3 regions of the Caulobacter sp. LjRoot300 genome follow, and region 2 is predicted to be linked to each of the others. Evidence: predicted binding sites of a transcription regulator. Region 2 holds the regulator's gene; each other region holds the start of a gene.
What was found. Region 2 encodes LexA, which represses DNA repair genes until DNA is damaged. Its sites were predicted from a motif close to ATGTTCNCNANNTGTTCT; they were not measured.
Positions count from the first base shown of each region.

Region 1: the regulator LexA is predicted to act here: its motif matches at 1,855-1,872, upstream of ssb (single-stranded DNA-binding protein).
Region 3: the regulator LexA is predicted to act here: its motif matches at 3,690-3,707, upstream of recA (recombinase RecA).

Region 1 covers NZ_CAXUSA020000003.1:360,949-366,671, forward strand. The annotation lists gene ACSQ2G_RS11830 (hypothetical protein) at 1-650, shown strand, start outside; gene ACSQ2G_RS11835 (hypothetical protein) at 739-1,410, shown strand; gene ACSQ2G_RS11840 (hypothetical protein) at 1,426-1,815, shown strand; gene ssb (single-stranded DNA-binding protein) at 1,958-2,467, shown strand; gene ACSQ2G_RS11850 (PAS domain-containing protein) at 2,834-5,723, shown strand, end outside.
Region 2 covers NZ_CAXUSA020000001.1:21,163-26,885, forward strand. The annotation lists gene ACSQ2G_RS00110 (dual OB domain-containing protein) at 1-11, opposite strand, end outside; gene ACSQ2G_RS00115 (aminodeoxychorismate/anthranilate synthase component II) at 140-736, shown strand; gene trpD (anthranilate phosphoribosyltransferase) at 740-1,765, shown strand; gene trpC (indole-3-glycerol phosphate synthase TrpC) at 1,762-2,550, shown strand; gene ACSQ2G_RS00130 (hypothetical protein) at 2,601-2,930, opposite strand; gene lexA (transcriptional repressor LexA) at 3,212-3,913, shown strand; gene ACSQ2G_RS00140 (GFA family protein) at 3,977-4,396, opposite strand; gene ACSQ2G_RS00145 (glutathione S-transferase family protein) at 4,435-5,082, opposite strand; gene ACSQ2G_RS00150 (ComEC/Rec2 family competence protein) at 5,085-5,723, opposite strand, start outside.
Region 3 covers NZ_CAXUSA020000001.1:734,958-740,680, reverse strand. The annotation lists gene ACSQ2G_RS03415 (DUF885 domain-containing protein) at 1-1,786, shown strand, start outside; gene ACSQ2G_RS03410 (EAL domain-containing protein) at 1,935-3,539, opposite strand; gene recA (recombinase RecA) at 3,813-4,883, shown strand; gene alaS (alanine--tRNA ligase) at 5,396-5,723, shown strand, end outside.

The sequences.
Region 1 (5,723 bases), on a different contig from region 2:
CGCTGGACCTTTTCGGCATCCCGCGCGGCAAGATGGACTTCACCCAGACCGACAAGATCGTCTCGGCGACCTCGGCTCGGGCCGGCGACACCTTCCAGGTCCGCACGCGAGCGCGCGGAACCCTGACCACGATCAAGATCGCCGCCAACGACACGCTCGACACCCTGGCCGACAAGATCCGCAAGGCCACCGGCTATGCGGCCAAGGTCGAGTTCAGCAGCGTCGGCAACAATCGCACCCTGCGGATCAGCCCCTCCCAGACCACCTCGACCGTCGAGATCCTGCCCGGCAAGGGCGGCACCGACGTGCTGGAGTCGCTGGGGTTGAAGCCGGGCGTCGTGCGCAACACCAAGATCGACCACGGTCAGACCGTCTCGGCCGACGGCAAGGGCCCGATCTACGGCTTCTCGCTGGACACCGGCCTGGACCTCACCGACGACGTCAGCCGCAAGGCCGCCGTGGCCGCCATGACCAAGGCCCTGTCGGCGGTGCGCACCGCCTACCGCGAGATGGCCGACACCGCCAACGGCGTGAAGCGGGCCGACGCGACCGCCTCGTCCGGCCATGTCGACGGCCCGGTCCCGGCCTATCTGACCAACCAGATCGCCAACTACCAGGCCGCTCTGAACCGCCTGACCGGGGGCGGCTAGGGCGCGTCAACGCCATCCTTCGAAGGTCTCCCGAGCCTTCTGCGCGCCTGGACTTGAAAGCGTCATCGGCGCGTCGTAGCCAGGGATCATGGAACTTCTCAAAGATCGACGCGTGTTGCTGGCCGGCGGCGCCGCCCTGGCCCTGGTCGCGGGCCTCGGCATCGCCCTGGCCCTGATGCACGGCGCCAAGCCGCCGACCGAGGACCCGCCGGCCTCGCGCTCGGGCCTGATCGTCGAGACGGGAAGAGCCGACGACACCAAGCTTGACGCCAACCGTCCGCTGCGCTGCTTCGTCGGCGGCCAGTTCGTCGGCGAGACCACCCTGGCCGAGTGCGCCAAGAAGAACGGCGTGGCGACCGGCGCCCTGGACGTCGGCGTCGACGAGACCGGGGCCCTGGCCGCCGCCGACCAGGCTGGCCTGGTGCTGACGCCGCTGCCGCCGCCCGCCGAGGCGCCGACCGTGTCCGCTCCCGCCGCGCCCGCCGCCATCTCGCCCCCGGCCGTGTCCAGCACGCCGCTGGCCGTCTGCTGGCGCTACGCGGGCGGCGAGTGGCGCAAGCTGCCCGGCGAGATCACCGTCAACGCCTGCGCCCAGCAGATCTCCAGCGGCAAGTGCGAGAAGGCCGGCGGGGCCACCTACGGCCGCTGGGGCGACGAGACCATCCGCCTGGTGCCGGGCAAGGTCGAATCCTCGTCCGACAACCGCACCTTCCATCCGATCATCGACCTGGGGCCCAACTGTTCGGTCCCGTCGGCCTAGAGAGAGCTCAAGACCATGCGCCTTCCCGTCGTCGCCCTCTCGCTCGTCGCCGCGACCGCCGCCCTCGGCCTGACCGGTTGCGAGAAACAGACCAAGGCTCCGTTCCAGGCCGGCGTCTGCCTGCATGTGATCGAGCAGAAGGACGGCACGCTGAAGTTCAACCCGGTGGCCCAGAACGTGCCCAGCCTGGAACTCTGCGCGGCCGAACTGGAGGGCATGCGCCTGCGCTTCGCGCGCCTGGGCAGTCCCAGCCGCGAAATGACCGGCGCCTACCAGGGCAAGTTCATCTTCCTGCAGAAGGAAGGCATCTATCTGGGCGACACCTACGAGGGGGCCCGCTTCATGTCGCTGGTGCGCACCGGCGACGGCCGCCTGGCGGTGCCGGGGGCGATGCCGGCCCAGTAGGGCCGCCTTCAAACCCGGGGATAACCGCCTCGGTCCACAGGAACGTTACGAGAACAAAGCTTGCGTTCTGACTTAAGAACCCGTTAACGTCCGCCCCAGATGCCGGCGCGTTGGTCGCCGGGCGTGAAAAGGAATCTTCCCCATGGCGGGCAGCGTCAACAAGGTCATTCTGGTCGGCAACCTGGGGGCCGATCCCGAGATCCGCACCCTCAGCTCGGGCGACCGCGTCGCCAACCTGCGCCTGGCCACCTCGGAAAGCTGGCGCGACCGCACCTCGGGCGAGCGCAAGGAAAAGACCGAATGGCACCGGGTGGTGATCTTCAACGACAACCTGGTGAAGGTGGCCGAAAGCTATCTGCGCAAGGGCTCGACGGTCTATATCGAGGGCGCGATCCAGACCCGCAAATGGGCCGACGCCTCGGGCGTCGAGAAGTATTCGACCGAGATCGTGCTGCAGAAGTTCCGCGGTGAACTGACCATGTTGGGCGGCCGCGGCGACAACGCCGGCGCCTCGTCGGGCGGCGGCTATGACGAAGGCTACGCCGGCGGCGGCGGTGGCGGCGGCAACTTCGGCGGCGGCGCCCCGCGCAGCCAGCCCAGCGGCCCGCGCGAGAGCTTCTCGGCCGACCTGGACGACGAAATTCCGTTCTGACCAGGACCTGGGACAAAAATGTAAATAAGCGGCCATTCCTCCCGGAATTGGCCGCTTTTTATTGCATCTGCCCAATTCCAATCCGTCGAACTAGCGTGGGTAAGACCCAGCGACATAGATCGTCGCGCTTGACCCATCTGGCTGCCTGGTCGCTGGATTGCGCAAGGACAACCGGCCTCTTGACCTCCACCAGGAGGGCTTTCCGAGGCTTGGCGGTTGGCGTGCAAGCCTCGACCCATGTCGGCCATTTGAGGACGGGACCGACTCCATCAATATCTGGAGCTGTAATATCCCTCCCAATCACCACCAATGCGCGTAAGCTTGGTCGTGGCGCGCCGATGATCGAAACGGCGGAGAGCGGGGAGCATGAGCCAGACCCATACCGAACTGCCCTTGCCTCGGGCCGCGGCGATCGCCCTGGCCGCCGTCGCGCTCACGGGCGGCGCCCTGCTGGCGATCGGCCCTGGCGACTATCCGGACCTGCACACCATTCTGGACACCAGCCTGGCCCTGCTGCTGGGCGTGGTGGCGCTGCTGCTCTGGGACATGGGGCAGCACGCGGGGACGTCGTTTCCGAAATGGCTCGCCATCACCTTCGCCGCCACCTTCGTGCTGGCGGTCATTCACGTGCTGGTGACGGTCGAGTGGTCGGGTTCGCTGGCGGTGATCGCGCGGTCGAAGGCCGTCCTGCGTCCCGCCACCTGGCCGCCGGCCACCCACCTGTTGCCGATCGGCGTCGGCTGGGCGCTGTGGCGCCTGCGGCGCGGCGTCACCGGCCGGTTGGCCCGATACGCCCTGGTCATCACAGCCCTGGGCGCGGGGCTGTTCGTCGCCTTTCAGCACCTGCCGACCTATCTGCCGCCCGGCCTGCTGGGCGTCACCCGCCCGGCCCTCGTCCTGGCGCCGTTGCTGTGGGCGGGCGTCGGCGTGGCGGCCTGGCGGCTGCGGGCCCTCGACCGCCTGGCCGGGTCGCTCGCCTGGATGGCCGGGACGCTGGTCGCCGCCAATGTCGTGATGCTCTATTCGCGCGCGCCGGCCGACGGACCGGCGATGGTCGCCCACCTGGCCCGGGCTGGCGGTTTACTGGTCCTGCTGCTCTCGGCCATACAGGTGGCCTCGCGCGACATATTGGAGCGCATCGGCGCCGAGACGGCGTTGTCGCGGCTCAACGCCGAACTGGACCAGCGCGTGGTCGAGCGAACGGCGCAGCTCGAAGCGGCGAACGCCACCCTGGAAGAGGAGATGCGGGCGCGCCGGCAGAGCCAGCGGTTGCTCGACGCCATCATCGAGAGCTCGCCGGCCGTCATCTACGTCAAGGACCTCGAGGGCCGCTACCTGATGGTCAACCGCCGCTATGCCGACATCTTCCATATCGACCGCGATGCGATGATCGGCAGCACGGACCATGACATCTTCTCCAAGGACGTCGCCGACGCCTTCCGGGCCATGGACGTACGCGTCGCCGCCGCCGACCTGCCGCTCACCGAGGAGGAGGAGGCCCCGCACGACGACGGCCCGCACGCCTATATTTCGGTGAAGTCTCCGCTGCGGGATGAGGCGGGCCAGGCCTATGCGGTGTTCGGCATCTCGACCGACATCACCGAGCGCAAGCGGGCGGAAACCCGGCTCCGCACGCAATTCGAGCGCCTGAGCCTGCTGGACGAGATCACCCGCGCCATTGGCCAGCGGCAGGATATCCAGAGCATCTTCCAGGTCGTCGTGCGCAGCGTCGAGGACCAGCTGCCGGCCGACTTCGCCTGCCTGTGCCTCTATGACGACGTCGAGCGGGCGCTCACGGTCGCCGCCGTCGGGGTCAACAGCCAGGCCCTGGCGTTCGAACTGGCCATGCCCGTGCGGGCGCGCGTCGACATCGACCAGAACGGCCTTTCGCAATGCGTCAGCGGCCGCCTGGTCTATGAGCCGGACATCGCCGAGGTGCATTTTCCCTTTCCGCAGCGGCTCGCGGGCGGCGGCCTCCGCTCGATGGTCTGCGCGCCGCTGCAGATCGAGAGCAAGGTGTTCGGCGTGCTGGTGGTGGCCCGGTTCCAGCCCGAAGCCTTCGTCAGCGGCGAATGCGAGTTCCTCCGCCAGCTGAGCGAGCATGTCGCCCTGGCGGCGCACCAGGCCCAGCTGCATGGCGCGCTGCAGGCGGCCTATGACGACCTTCGCCAGTCCCAGCAGGCGATCCTGCAGCAGGAGCGGTTGAAGGCCCTGGGTCAGATGGCCAGCGGCATCGCCCACGACATCAACAACGCGCTGTCGCCGGTCGCGCTCTACACCGAGTCCATGCTGGAGACCGAAACGGGGCTCAGCCCGAACGGCCGCGGGCGGCTGGAGATCATCCGGCGAGCCGTCGAGGACGTGTCGCAGACCATCGCGCGCATGAAGGAGTTCTACCGCCAGCGCGAACCGCAGCTGGCCCTGGCCGCGGTGACGCTGAACGACCTGGTGCAGCAGGTGGTCGACCTGACCCGGGCGCGGTGGAGCGACATGGCCATGGAGCGCGGCGTGGTCATCGAGGTCCGGGTCGAGCAGGCCGTCGACCTGCCGGCGGTGCTCGGCGTCGAAAGCGAGATCCGCGAGGCCTTGATCAATCTGGTGCTGAACGCCGTCGACGCCATTCCGGACGGCGGCCTGCTGACGTTGCGCACCCGGCTGGCCGGCGACGCCGTCGCGGTCGAGGTCCAGGACAACGGCGTGGGCATGGACGAGGAGACGCGCCGGCGCTGCCTGGAGCCCTTCTTCACCACCAAGGGCGAACGCGGGACCGGGCTTGGCCTGGCCATGGTCTATGGCGTGGTCCAGCGCCACGGCGCGGAGATGGACATTCGCCCGGCCCCTGGCGGCGGCACTCTGGTCAGCTTGAGCTTCCCCGTTCCAGCCCACGTGTCGACCCCGGCCGACGAGGCGGTCGCGCCGGTCCTGCCCAGCCGGCTGCGCCTGCTGCTGATCGACGACGACCCGGTGCTGCTCAAGGCGCTGGGCGACACCTTGGAGGCCGACGGCCACCACCTGACGATCGCCAATGACGGCCAGGCCGGCATCGACGCCTTCAGCGCCGCCCACCATCGCGGCGAAGCGTTCGCCGCCGTGATCACCGACCTGGGCATGCCCTATATCGACGGTCGCAAGGTGGCGGCGGCGGTCAAGGCGCTGTCGCCGTCCATGCCGGTGCTGTTGCTCACCGGCTGGGGCCAGGGCCTGGCGGCCGACGCGGAGATCTCGCCGCATGTCGATCGGATCCTCAGCAAGCCGC
Region 2 (5,723 bases):
TTGAAGCTCACGCGCGCAATCCATGAGGAAGTTCAAGCCATGTTATCAATCCTATGGCGAGTCCGCGCGGCGACGCAACATCGGATGGCTTGGCCTGCGGCGTGGTTGCCCCTAGAAGCAAGCGGCGAAAGGCGGCGTCATGATCCTGGTCATCGATAACTACGACAGCTTCACCTACAACCTCGTCCACTATCTGAACGAGCTGGGGGCCGACACCGTCGTGCATCGCAACGACGATCTGTCGGTGCAGGAGGCCCTGGGCCTTCATCCGCAGGCCGTGCTGCTGTCGCCGGGCCCCAAGGCCCCCGACCAGGCCGGCATCTGCCTGCCGCTGCTGCGCGGCGCGCCGGACGACCTGGCCATTCTCGGCGTCTGCCTGGGCCACCAGGCCATCGGCCAGGCCTATGGCGGCGACGTGATCCGCGCCAAGGAAGTGATGCACGGCAAGACCAGCAAGATCTTCCACAACGACCAGGGCGTGTTCAAGGGCCTGCCCAACCCGTTCATCGCCACCCGCTACCACAGCCTGGCGGTCGACAAGGCCACCCTGCCCGACGACCTGGAGATCACCGCCTGGACAGAGGACGGCGAGATCATGGGCGTGCAGCACAAGACCCGGCCGGTCTACGGCGTGCAGTTCCACCCCGAGTCGATCGCCACCGAGGGCGGCCACCAGCTGCTGGCCAACTTCCTGGACCTGGCCAAGGTCCAGCGCGACGCGGCGATCTGGGTCTAGGCGATGTCGGACGCCTTCAAGCCCCTGCTGGCCAAGCTGGCCGACGGCCAGACCCTGGACGAGGACGACGCCGAGACCTTCTTCGCCGCCTGCCTGCGCGGCGAGCCGACGCCCGCTCAGGTGGCCGCGGCGGTCACAGCCATGCGCCTGCGCGGCGAGACGGTGGGCGAGATCACCGCATGCGCCCGCGCCATGCGCCGCGCCGCCATCCACCTGGACCATCCCTATGAGGTGATCGACGTCTGCGGCACCGGCGGCGACGGTCTGCATACCCTGAACATCTCGACCGCGGTGGGCTTCGTGGCGGCGGGTGGTGGCCTGAAGGTCGCCAAGCACGGCAACCGGGCGATCACCAGCAAGTCCGGCACTGCCGACGTGCTGGCGGCCCTGGGGGTCAATATCGACGCTTCCCTCGTCCAGCAGCGCCGGGCGCTGGACACCGCTGGCATCTGCTTCCTGTTCGCCCAGTCGCACCACGGGGCGATGAAGCACGTCTCGCCGATCCGTCAGCAGCTGGGCTTCCGCACCATCTTCAACCTGCTGGGCCCGCTGACCAATCCGGCGGGGGCCAAGCGCCAGGTGGTGGGCGTCTCGGCCCACCGCTTCGTCGAGCCGGTGGCCAAGGCCCTGGGCGCGTTGGGGGCCGAGCGCGCCTGGTCGGTGCACGGGGCCGGCATGGACGAACTGACCACCACCGGCGAGACCGAGGTCGCCGAGTGGCGCGACGGGGCCCTGCGCCTGTTCACCATCACGCCCGAGGCCGTCGGCCTGCCGCGCGCCGCCCTGGCCGACATCACCGGCGGCGACCCGGCCTTCAACGCCGCCGCCCTGACCGCCCTGCTGGACGGCCAGCCGGGCGCCTATCGCGACATCGTCATGCTCAACGCCGCCGCCGCCTTCCTGGTGGCCGACAAGGTCGAGACCCTGCGCGAGGGCGTCGAACTGGCCGGCGCGGTGCTCGACGACGGCCGAGCCAAGGCGGCCCTGGCCGGCCTGGTCGCGGCCACCAATTCAGAAATCGCAGCATGACCGACATTCTCGCCAAGATCGCCGCCTACAAGCGCGAGGACGTCGCCGATCGCAAGCGCCGGCGCTCGTTCGCCCAGCTCGACGCCGCCGCCAAGGCCGCCAACAGCCCGCGCGGCTTCAAGGCCGCGCTGGAGGCCGGCCATGCGCCGGGTCGGCTGTCGCTGATCGCCGAAATCAAGAAGGCCTCGCCGTCCAAGGGTCTGATCCGCGCCGACTTCGACCCGCCGGCCCTGGCTCGCGCCTATGCCGAGGGCGGGGCGTCCTGTCTTTCCGTGCTGACCGACGGCCCCAGCTTCCAGGGCGCCGACGGCTACCTGATCGACGCCCGCGCCGCCGTCGCCCTGCCCTGCATCCGCAAGGACTTCCTCGTCGATCCCTGGCAGGTGGCCGAAAGCCGCGCCCTGGGCGCCGACGCCATCCTGGTGATCCTGGCGATGATCGACGACGCCGTCGCCGCTGACCTGATGAGCGAAGCCGCTCGCCTTGGCATGGACGCCCTGGTCGAGGTGCATGACGAGGCCGAGATGGAGCGGGCCGGCCAGCTGGGCTCGACCCTGGTGGGGATCAACAACCGCGACCTGAAGAGCTTTGTGGTCGACCTGGCCGTCACCGAGCGCCTGGCCGCCCAGGCGCCCCGGGACGCCCTGCTGGTCACCGAAAGCGGCGTCTTCACCCCCGACGACGTGGCGCGCATGGAGGCGGCGGGCGCCAAGGCCATGCTGGTCGGCGAAAGCCTGATGCGGCAGGCGAACGTGGCGGCGGCGACGCGAGCGCTGCTGGGCTAGCCCTTTCGAAACCGGCGCCCGGCATCGCTCGGCCACGGGGCCGCCGCGCGTCAGGCGCCGGTGGCGTCCACGACGATGGCGACCGTCTTGCCGCGCGACAGCGGATCCCATCCCGCCGCGATGGCGGAGGCGATGGCGTTCTTCACCAGTTTCGGATCGATCTGCGAAGCCTTCAGCAGCGGAGCGCCGTATCGGGGTTGCGGCCCGGGCGGAAACTCCACCACCGCCTCGCGCTGCCCCTCCTGGTGGCGCACGGCGATCGCCATGCCGTGGCGCACCGGCGCGTCGCTGGACCACCCGGGCTGGCGATGAAGCCGCCAGACATAGGGCTCTCCATCGACTTCGATCTCTAGTTCAGCGCTCTGCTTGGTTCGTGCCATGCCAGGGTGTTAGCCCGGTCAGCGCGCCCAGGCCACCCCATCCCGGCGCCGTCCGCCCCCGCCGACGCGAATCCCTTCGACAGCTCGAGCCCGCCCGCGACCGCCGCCGATTCGAGGAAGTCGCGGAAACCGGCCGACGCGCCCCTGCTCCGACACTTGTATTTCCTCGGAAATTCGCCCGGCCCGCCGGCGAACACCGTTAACTTGACATCAACAAAGAACACCTAGAGAACATTCACAGAGGTTTGCGGTTTGTTCCGCGACGACTGGCGAGGCCGGACATGCTCACGCGCAAGCAGCACGAGCTGCTGATGTTCATCCACGAGCGGATCAAGGAGAGCGGCGTCTCCCCCTCCTTCGACGAGATGAAGGAGGCGCTGGACCTGGCGTCCAAGTCGGGCATCCACCGGCTGATCACGGCGCTGGAGGAGCGCGGCTTCATCCGCCGCCTGGCCCACCGGGCCCGGGCGCTGGAGGTGGTCAAGCTGCCGCAGCAGGCCACGGCGGCGGCCCCGCCCAAGGGACGCGGCGCGTTCAAGCCGCAGGTGCTGGAAGGCGGCGGCCAGGCTTCGGCGGCCCCCGCGCCGATCGCCGCCGACAACACCCGCGAGCTGCCGATCCTGGGCCGCATCGCCGCCGGCACCCCGATCGACGCCATCCAGCATGAACGCGAGCGCCTGCCGGTGCCCGAGACCATGCTGGGGGCCGGCGAGCACTATGTGCTTGAGGTCCAGGGCGACTCGATGATCGAGGCCGGCATCCTGGACGGCGACTATGTGATCATCCGCAAGGGCGACACGGCCAACAGCGGCGAGATCGTCGTGGCCCTGGTCGGCGAGGAAGCCACCCTCAAGCGCCTGCGCAAGAAGGGCGGCTCGATCGCCCTGGAAGCCGCCAACCCCAAGTACGAGACCCGCATCTTCGGTCCCGACCAGGTCGAGGTGCAGGGCAAGCTGGTGGGGCTGATCCGGCGGTATCACTAAGTTTTCGGCGAATATCAAAGCCACGGCTGGGGACAGGCACATGTGCCTGTCCCCTTTCATATCCTAACTCGCCATCCCCGCCGGCCGGTTCTCCACATACTGCGGCACGTTCAGCGGCGGCAGCCAGGGCTCGCGACGCTTGACCCAGACCTCGTACTGCGGCGTGAACTGGCCCACCGCGTCCAGCCCGCCCAGGTGGATCTCGATCTCGCCGTCGCCCTCGCCTTCAGCCGTCCAGAACAACGGCGAGCCGCAGGTCGGGCAGCCGTGGATCAGGCCGTGCTCGGCGCCGGTCCAGATCGCGGGCCGCCCCTCGATCCGCACCTTGTCGCTCCGAAACGCCGCGAAGGCGTTGAACGGCGCGCCGTGGCGCTTGCGGCAGGTCAGGCAGTGGCACAGCCCCACCCGCAGCGGCCCGCCCGTCACGACATAGCGCACCGCCCCGCACGCGCACCCGCCTTCCCGCTCCATGATCGTCTCCATCGCTCGTCCCGGCCTAAACGTCCGACGCGCCGCTCGGCTCAAAAGGCCAGCCGCCCCTCCAGCTCGGCGAACGGGACCATGACGTGCTCGCTATAGGCCGGGCGGCCCCTCAACCGGTCGTACCAGACCGCCAGACGCGGCAAGGCCGGGCGATCGATCTCAAGCTCGAAATAACGATAGAGATGCGCCCCGATGGCGATGTCGGCCAGGGACGGGTCTTCGCCGACGATGAACGGACGATCGACCAGCCGCGCATCGACCAAGGTCAGATAGCGAACGGTCTGGTCCAGGGCCCGCGCCACGGCGCCCTCGTCGCGCCGGGCCTTCGGCGTGCGATAGCCGCCCCAGAACACCCCGCCCAGGAAGGCCGGCTGCAGCGCCGTCTGCGCCCAGTCCATCCAGCCATCGACCGTCGCCCGGGCCGCCGGGTCGGCCCGCCAGAAGCGGTCCGCGCCATGGGTCGCCGCCAGGTAGCGCAGGATGGCGTGCGATTCCCACACGACGGCCGCGCCGTCCGCGATCACCGGGACCTTGCCGTGCGGGTTCATCGCCCGGAACGCCGGATCGTCCAGGCCGCCGACGTCGCCGCCGGCCGGAATGTGCTCATGCGGCAGGCCCAGCTCGCCGACCAGCCACAACACCTTCTGGACATTGACCGAGCTGCGCCGGCCCCACACCCTCAACATGCCTACCGTTCCGCAACGCCGGTCCAGGGCCGGACGCCCCGCAGCGGCTGGGCCCAGACGATCCACCATTCGCCGCCACGCCGATAGAGCTCGGCCGCCCCGTTGGCGGCGAAGTCGTCGGCGTCGAGCACGATGCGGTCGCGGCAGGCCGGCGGAATGGGCGGCGCGGCGCCCCGCAGCACCACGATCTCGGCCTCGGCGCACATCGCCGCCAGGCCGTCGGCGTCCGGCGCGGCCTTGCTCCACGACAGGGCCAGGGCCACGGGCGCGCCGACGGCGGGGGCGCAGGATCGCCGGTCGCAGGCGTAGAGCGGGCTGGGCGCGACGCTGTCCGGCAGGGCCAGGCCACGGCGGCGGCTCCACAGCTCGGCCCCGAAGCGGTGGGCGTCGGGACGCAGCAGCACCGCCGCGCGACCCTGGCGCACGGCCGCCGTGGTCCCGTCCGGCGCGATCCAGGCGTCGGGCGGCGCCGCGCGCGGCCACAGGGCCACCGCCAGGGCCAGGGGCGCGCCCAGCCAGCGCAGGCGGCCCCGCCACAGGCACAGCAGCATCAGCCCGACAAAGGCCAGGGCCAGGGTGAAGGGCGGGCCGCTGGCGACCACCCGCTGGGCGCCGCCGGCGCTGGCGAAGCCGTCGGCGAT
Region 3 (5,723 bases), 710 kb from region 2:
CCTGGCCGCCGCGACCCCGGGTCTCGCCCTGGCTCAGGCCGCGCCGGCCTCCGGCGAGAGCGCCAAGCTCAACGCCCTGTTCGACGCCATCATGGCCAAGCAGCTGCGCCAGTCGCCCGAGACGGCCACGGGCCTGGGCCTGGACGTCGGCGACCTGGCCTGGACCAAGTCGCAGCTGGGCGACCGCTCGTTCGCCGCCATCGCCGCCGGGATCGCCCAGACCAAACAGCAACTGGCCGACCTGCGCGCCATCGACCGCAAGCAGCTGACCGGCATGGACGTGGTCAACTACGACACGGTCGAGTTCACCCTGGCCGTGCAGGACGAGGGCAACAGCAAGTTCACGTACGCCGGCGGCGGTTCGGGCGCGCCCTATGTGCTCAGCCAGCTGACGGGTTCTTACCAGTCCTATCCCGACTTCCTCGACACCCAGCATTCGATCGAGACCAAGGCCGACGCCGACGCCTATCTGTCGCGGATGGAGGCCTTCGCCCGGCTGATGGACCAGGAAGCCGCCATCGCCGCCCGCGACTACGCCGACGGCGTGATCCCGCCGGACTTCGTCATCGACAAGGCCCTGGTCCAGATGAAGGCCTTCGCCGGCACGCCCACTGCCGAGGCGCCGCTGGTGCTGTCGGTGGCCCGCCGGACCAAGGACAAGAACATCCCCGGCGACTGGGCCGGCGAGGCGAGCAAGATCTACGAGAATTCGGTGCTGCCCGCCCTGAAGCGCCAGATCGCGCTGCTGGAGAGCGTCCGCCCCAAGGCCACCCACGACGCCGGCGTCTGGCGCCTGAAGGACGGCGGCGACTACTACGCCGTGTCGCTGAAGAACTACACGACCTCGACCCTGACTCCCGACGAGATCCACCAGCTGGGCCTGGACCTGGTGAAGTCGATCTCGGTCCAGGCCGACAAGCTGTTCAAGAGCATCGGCATGTCCAAGGGCACGGTCGGCGAGCGGATGGCCGAGCTGGGCAAGGACATCTATGAGAACACCGATCCGGCCAAGGAACAGCTGATCAAGGACCTGAACGTCAAGGCGGCCTGGATCCAGAAGCAGCTGCCGGCCTATTTTGGCGCTCTGCCCAAGGCTTCGCTGGAGATCCGCCGCGTGCCCAAGGCCATCGAGGCCGGCGCGCCGGGCGGCTACTACAACGCGCCCTCGCTGGACGGCAAGCGCCCAGGGATCTACTGGATCAACCTGCGCGACACCAAGGAGCAGGCCAAGTACACTCTGACCACCTTGACCGTGCACGAGGGCGTGCCCGGCCACCACCTGCAGCTGTCGATCTCCAACGAGGCCAAGAGCCTGCCCCTGCTGCGCAAGACGATCGGCAATTCGGGCTACGCCGAGGGCTGGGCGCTCTATTCCGAAGAGCTGGCCGTCGAGATGGGCATCTACAAGAGCGACCCGCGCGGCCACATCGGCATGTTGCACGACGCCCTGTTCCGCGCCGTCCGCCTCGTGGTCGACAGCGGCATGCACTACAAGAAGTGGACCCGCGAGCAGGCCGTCAAGTACATGGCCGAGACCATGGGCGATGAGGAGAGCGGCACGATCACCGAGATCGAACGCTACGTCGTCTGGCCGGGCCAGGCTTGCAGCTACATGATCGGCAAGATCACTTGGCTGCGGGCCCGCGAACGAGCCAGGAAGGCTCTGGGCAAGGCGTTCGACATCCGCCAGTTCCACGACGCCGGCCTGCTGGCGGGCATGACCCCGCTGACCGTGCTTGACCGCGTGATCGACGACTACATCGCCAAGACCAAGACGGCGAAGTAAGGCCCGAAAGCTTTTCCCTCCCCTTTATGGGGAGGGGGGACCAGCGAAGCTGGTGGGGGGGGGCGTGCTGAGTCAGCCAGGCTCTGCACCGAGCCCCACCCGACCCGCTACGCGGGCCACCCCATAAAGGGGAGGGAAGGGCGTTGGGTCACCCCCACCCCTCCGACACGCCCGCCCGGCGCGCCGCCGGGGTCACCGAACCGACCTTCAGCGCCGGCTGCGGCTGGTCGGCTGGCTTGCCGAACAACCAGCCCTGGGCGAAGTCGACGCCGGCCTTGCGGACCACGTCCTCGACCTCGGCGGTCTCGACCATCTCGGCGACGGTGCGGATGTCCAGATCGCGGCACAGCTCGACCAGCCGGCGCACCATCGCCCCGTCGCGGCCGCTGCCGGCCAGTTCGCGGACGTAGCGGCCGTCGATCTTGACGATGTCCAGGCTCAGTTCCTGCAGATAGGCGAACGATGAGGCCCCGGCCCCGAAGTCGTCCAGGCAGACCAGCGAGCCCAGGCCTCGCAGGGCCTGGATGTGCCGATTGGCGCGCGGCAGGTCGTCGATGGCGCTGGTCTCGGTGATCTCGAAGATCAGCCGGCCCTTGGCGACGTCGGCCTTGGTCAGCAGGCGGCCGATATGGTCGACGAAGCCTTCGTTGACGATGGTGCGGCCCGAAACGTTGATCGCCAGCTTGATCGCGCCCGAACGGTCGGCGGCCAGGCGCTTGACCGCCATCTCGGCGATGGCGTGGTCCAGTTCCTCGATCAGGTCGAACTCCTCGGCCATGCGGATCAGCTGGAAGGGGCTGCCGCCGTCCTCGAAGCGCACCAAGGCCTCGTGGTGATGGGCCGCGCCGGTCTTCAGGTCGACCACCGGCTGGTAGACCAGGCTGAAGCGGCGCTGGCTGACCGCCACGCCCAGGGCGCCGGCCCGCGACAGGGTGCGCTTGACCGAGCGGTTCATCGCCTCGGACAGGCTGAGCGGCGGGGTGTCCTTCAGGCCCTCGCGCAGGAAGTCGTCGAGGGCGTAGCGCAGGGCCTTGAGGCCGCGCGACGGGGCCACGCCGTCGTCGATCGACACGACCTGGGCGCTGGCCTGGACTGTGGTCGAGCGGGTCAGGCGCTGGGCCATGTCGTCGGCGTGGTCGGCCTTGGCGCGGACCAGGGCGAAGCGGTCGGGCGACAGGCGGGTGGCCATGCCGCCGGCATGCGACTCGGCCCGCACCGCGCCGGCCAGCTTCAGGTCCAGGGCTCGGGCCTCGGGCTGGGACAGCTGCTGGCGCAGGGCGTCCAGGTCGGAGAAGTCGACCATGGCCAGCTCCAGCTCCAGGCCGGTGACGCGGGCGGCCTCGAACAGGCCGCGGGCGATGTCCTCGAAGCTCTCGCGGCTGCGCAGGCCTTCGTCGTCCATCTGGCCCGAAGGGGCGTTGGCCGGGGTGACCGAGACCGAGATCCGGCCGCCGTTGTCGGGCAGGGCGCGCATGGTCAGGTTCACGTGGCGCGGCGGTTCGCCGGCCATGCGCACAGTGACCGGCCCGCGCCGCTGGCCGTCGTCCATCACCCGCGTCGCGGCGTCGATCAGCGGGCGGTCGGCGGCCGCGAACAGCTCGCTCCAGGCGCGGCCCGTCAGCGTCCGCTCGTCCTGGCCCATGATCCGCTGCGCCGCGCCGAGCGCCAGGATCACCCGGCCGTTCTCGACCTCCAGCAGAAGGTCGGCGCTGGCGAAGGCCAGGCCCAAGAGGCGGCGCGGATCGATCGACAAGGCAAAGGTCCCCCCGGAAGACCATCACCATCGCCGGCCGGCGTTAAGGACGGGTTTCGGTCGAGCTTGCGCCCCAGGGCCGAGACGCGGGGAATTGCCGCATGCGGCATGATCGAGCGACCGTTTCTGACGTACGCGGCTTCTACAGTAAGAACATGTTGCGAACATGGAACAAAACATGTACGCATTAATCATTCCACAGGCGGGTGGGTGCGGCGGTCGCGAACCTCCGATCCGGTTGTCGGAATCATGGAATAAGGGCGGATCACTCCAATGAGCAATCAGGCGGCTTTGAAACTCGTGGGCAAGGAAGACGGCGACAAGCAACGGGCTCTGGAAGCCGCGCTGGCCCAGATCGACCGGGCGTTCGGCAAGGGCTCGGTGATGAAGCTGGGCGAAAAGGGCAAGGTCGAGATCGAGTCGATCTCCACCGGCTCGCTCGGCCTGGACATCGCCCTGGGCATCGGCGGCCTGCCCAAGGGGCGGGTGATCGAGATCTACGGCCCGGAAAGCTCGGGCAAGACGACCCTGGCCCTGCACGTGGTGGCCGAATGCCAGAAGGCCGGCGGCACCGCCGCCTTCGTCGACGCCGAGCACGCCCTGGACCCGGGCTACGCCTTCAAGCTGGGCGTCAATCTCGACAACCTGCTGGTCTCGCAGCCCGACAACGGCGAGCAGGCCCTGGAGATCACCGACACCCTGGTGCGCTCGGGCGCCGTCGACATCGTGGTCATCGACTCGGTCGCGGCCCTGACTCCCAAGGCGGAAATCGAAGGCGAGATGGGCGACAGCCTGCCTGGCCTGCAGGCCCGCCTGATGAGCCAGGCGCTGCGCAAGCTGACCGCCTCGATCAACAAGGCCAACACCATCGTCATCTTCATCAACCAGATCCGTCACAAGATCGGGGTGATGTACGGCAGCCCGGAAACCACCACCGGCGGCAACGCCCTGAAGTTCTACGCCTCGGTCCGCCTGGATATCCGCCGCACCGGTTCGATCAAGAACCGCGACGAGATCGTCGGCAACAATGTCCGGGTCAAGGTGGTCAAGAACAAGGTGGCCCCGCCGTTCCGCGAGGTCGAGTTCGACATCATGTACGGCGAGGGCATCTCCAAGCTGGGCGAGATCATCGACCTGGGCGTCAAGGCCGGGATCATCGACAAGGCTGGCTCGTGGTTCTCGTACAATAGCCAGCGCATCGGCCAGGGCCGCGACAATGTCCGCGAGTTCCTCAAGGCCAACAAGGACCTGGCCGCCGAGATCGAGGCCGCGGTGCGCCAGTCTTCCCGCAAGATCGAGGAAGAGCTGCTGGTCGGCGGTCCCGACGACGACGGCGACGAATAGGACTTCCCTGGTCCGGGCCGCCCCAGGCAAACCCGGGAGCGACCTGGACCAGCCGAAGGTTTCGCGGCCGCCGCCCGCCGCGGGCGACCCCGCCTTATAGCCCGCCGCGCACACCGCCCGGCCGGCCGCGATCCCCGGACGCCTGGACCCCATGCCAGGCGTCCGATTTCGTTGATCCTCCCCTCCGGGGGAGGTGGCCCGAAGGGCCGGAGGAGGCCTGCCGAGTCGACCGCCTAGGATCCTCCCCCTCTGGGGGAGGTGTCGGCGCAGCCGACGGAGGGGGGAGTGATCAAGGGGCGGCCGCCCCCCCCCGGATCGACGATCCCGCAGCTCCCCCGCCCGTCGCATCGCGACCGCGTCCTCCACGGAGGCAGGCCCTGGCGCGCCTCCAACGCGCCTCCGCGCCCCGTGATCACCAAGGCGATTTCCACATCGCTTGAAACCGCGCTATGCAGCCCCGACCTCCGGTTCGACCGGACCCAGTACGAACACCCGAGACGCCGATGACCAGCCTGCCCAGCCTCAACGAGATCCGCGGCACCTTCCTGAACTATTTCGGCGCGGCCGATCACGCCATCGTCCCGTCCGCGCCGCTGGTGCCGCAGAACGATCCGACCCTGCTGTTCGTCAACGCCGGCATGGTGCCGTTCAAGAACGTGTTCACGGGCGCCGAGACCCCGCCGCATCCGCGCGCGACCTCGTCGCAGAAGTGCGTCCGGGCCGGCGGCAAGCACAACGACCTGGACAATGTCGGCTACACCGCCCGCCACCACACCTTCTTCGAGATGCTGGGCAACTTCTCGTTCGGCGACTACTTCAAGGAACAGGCGATCACCCACG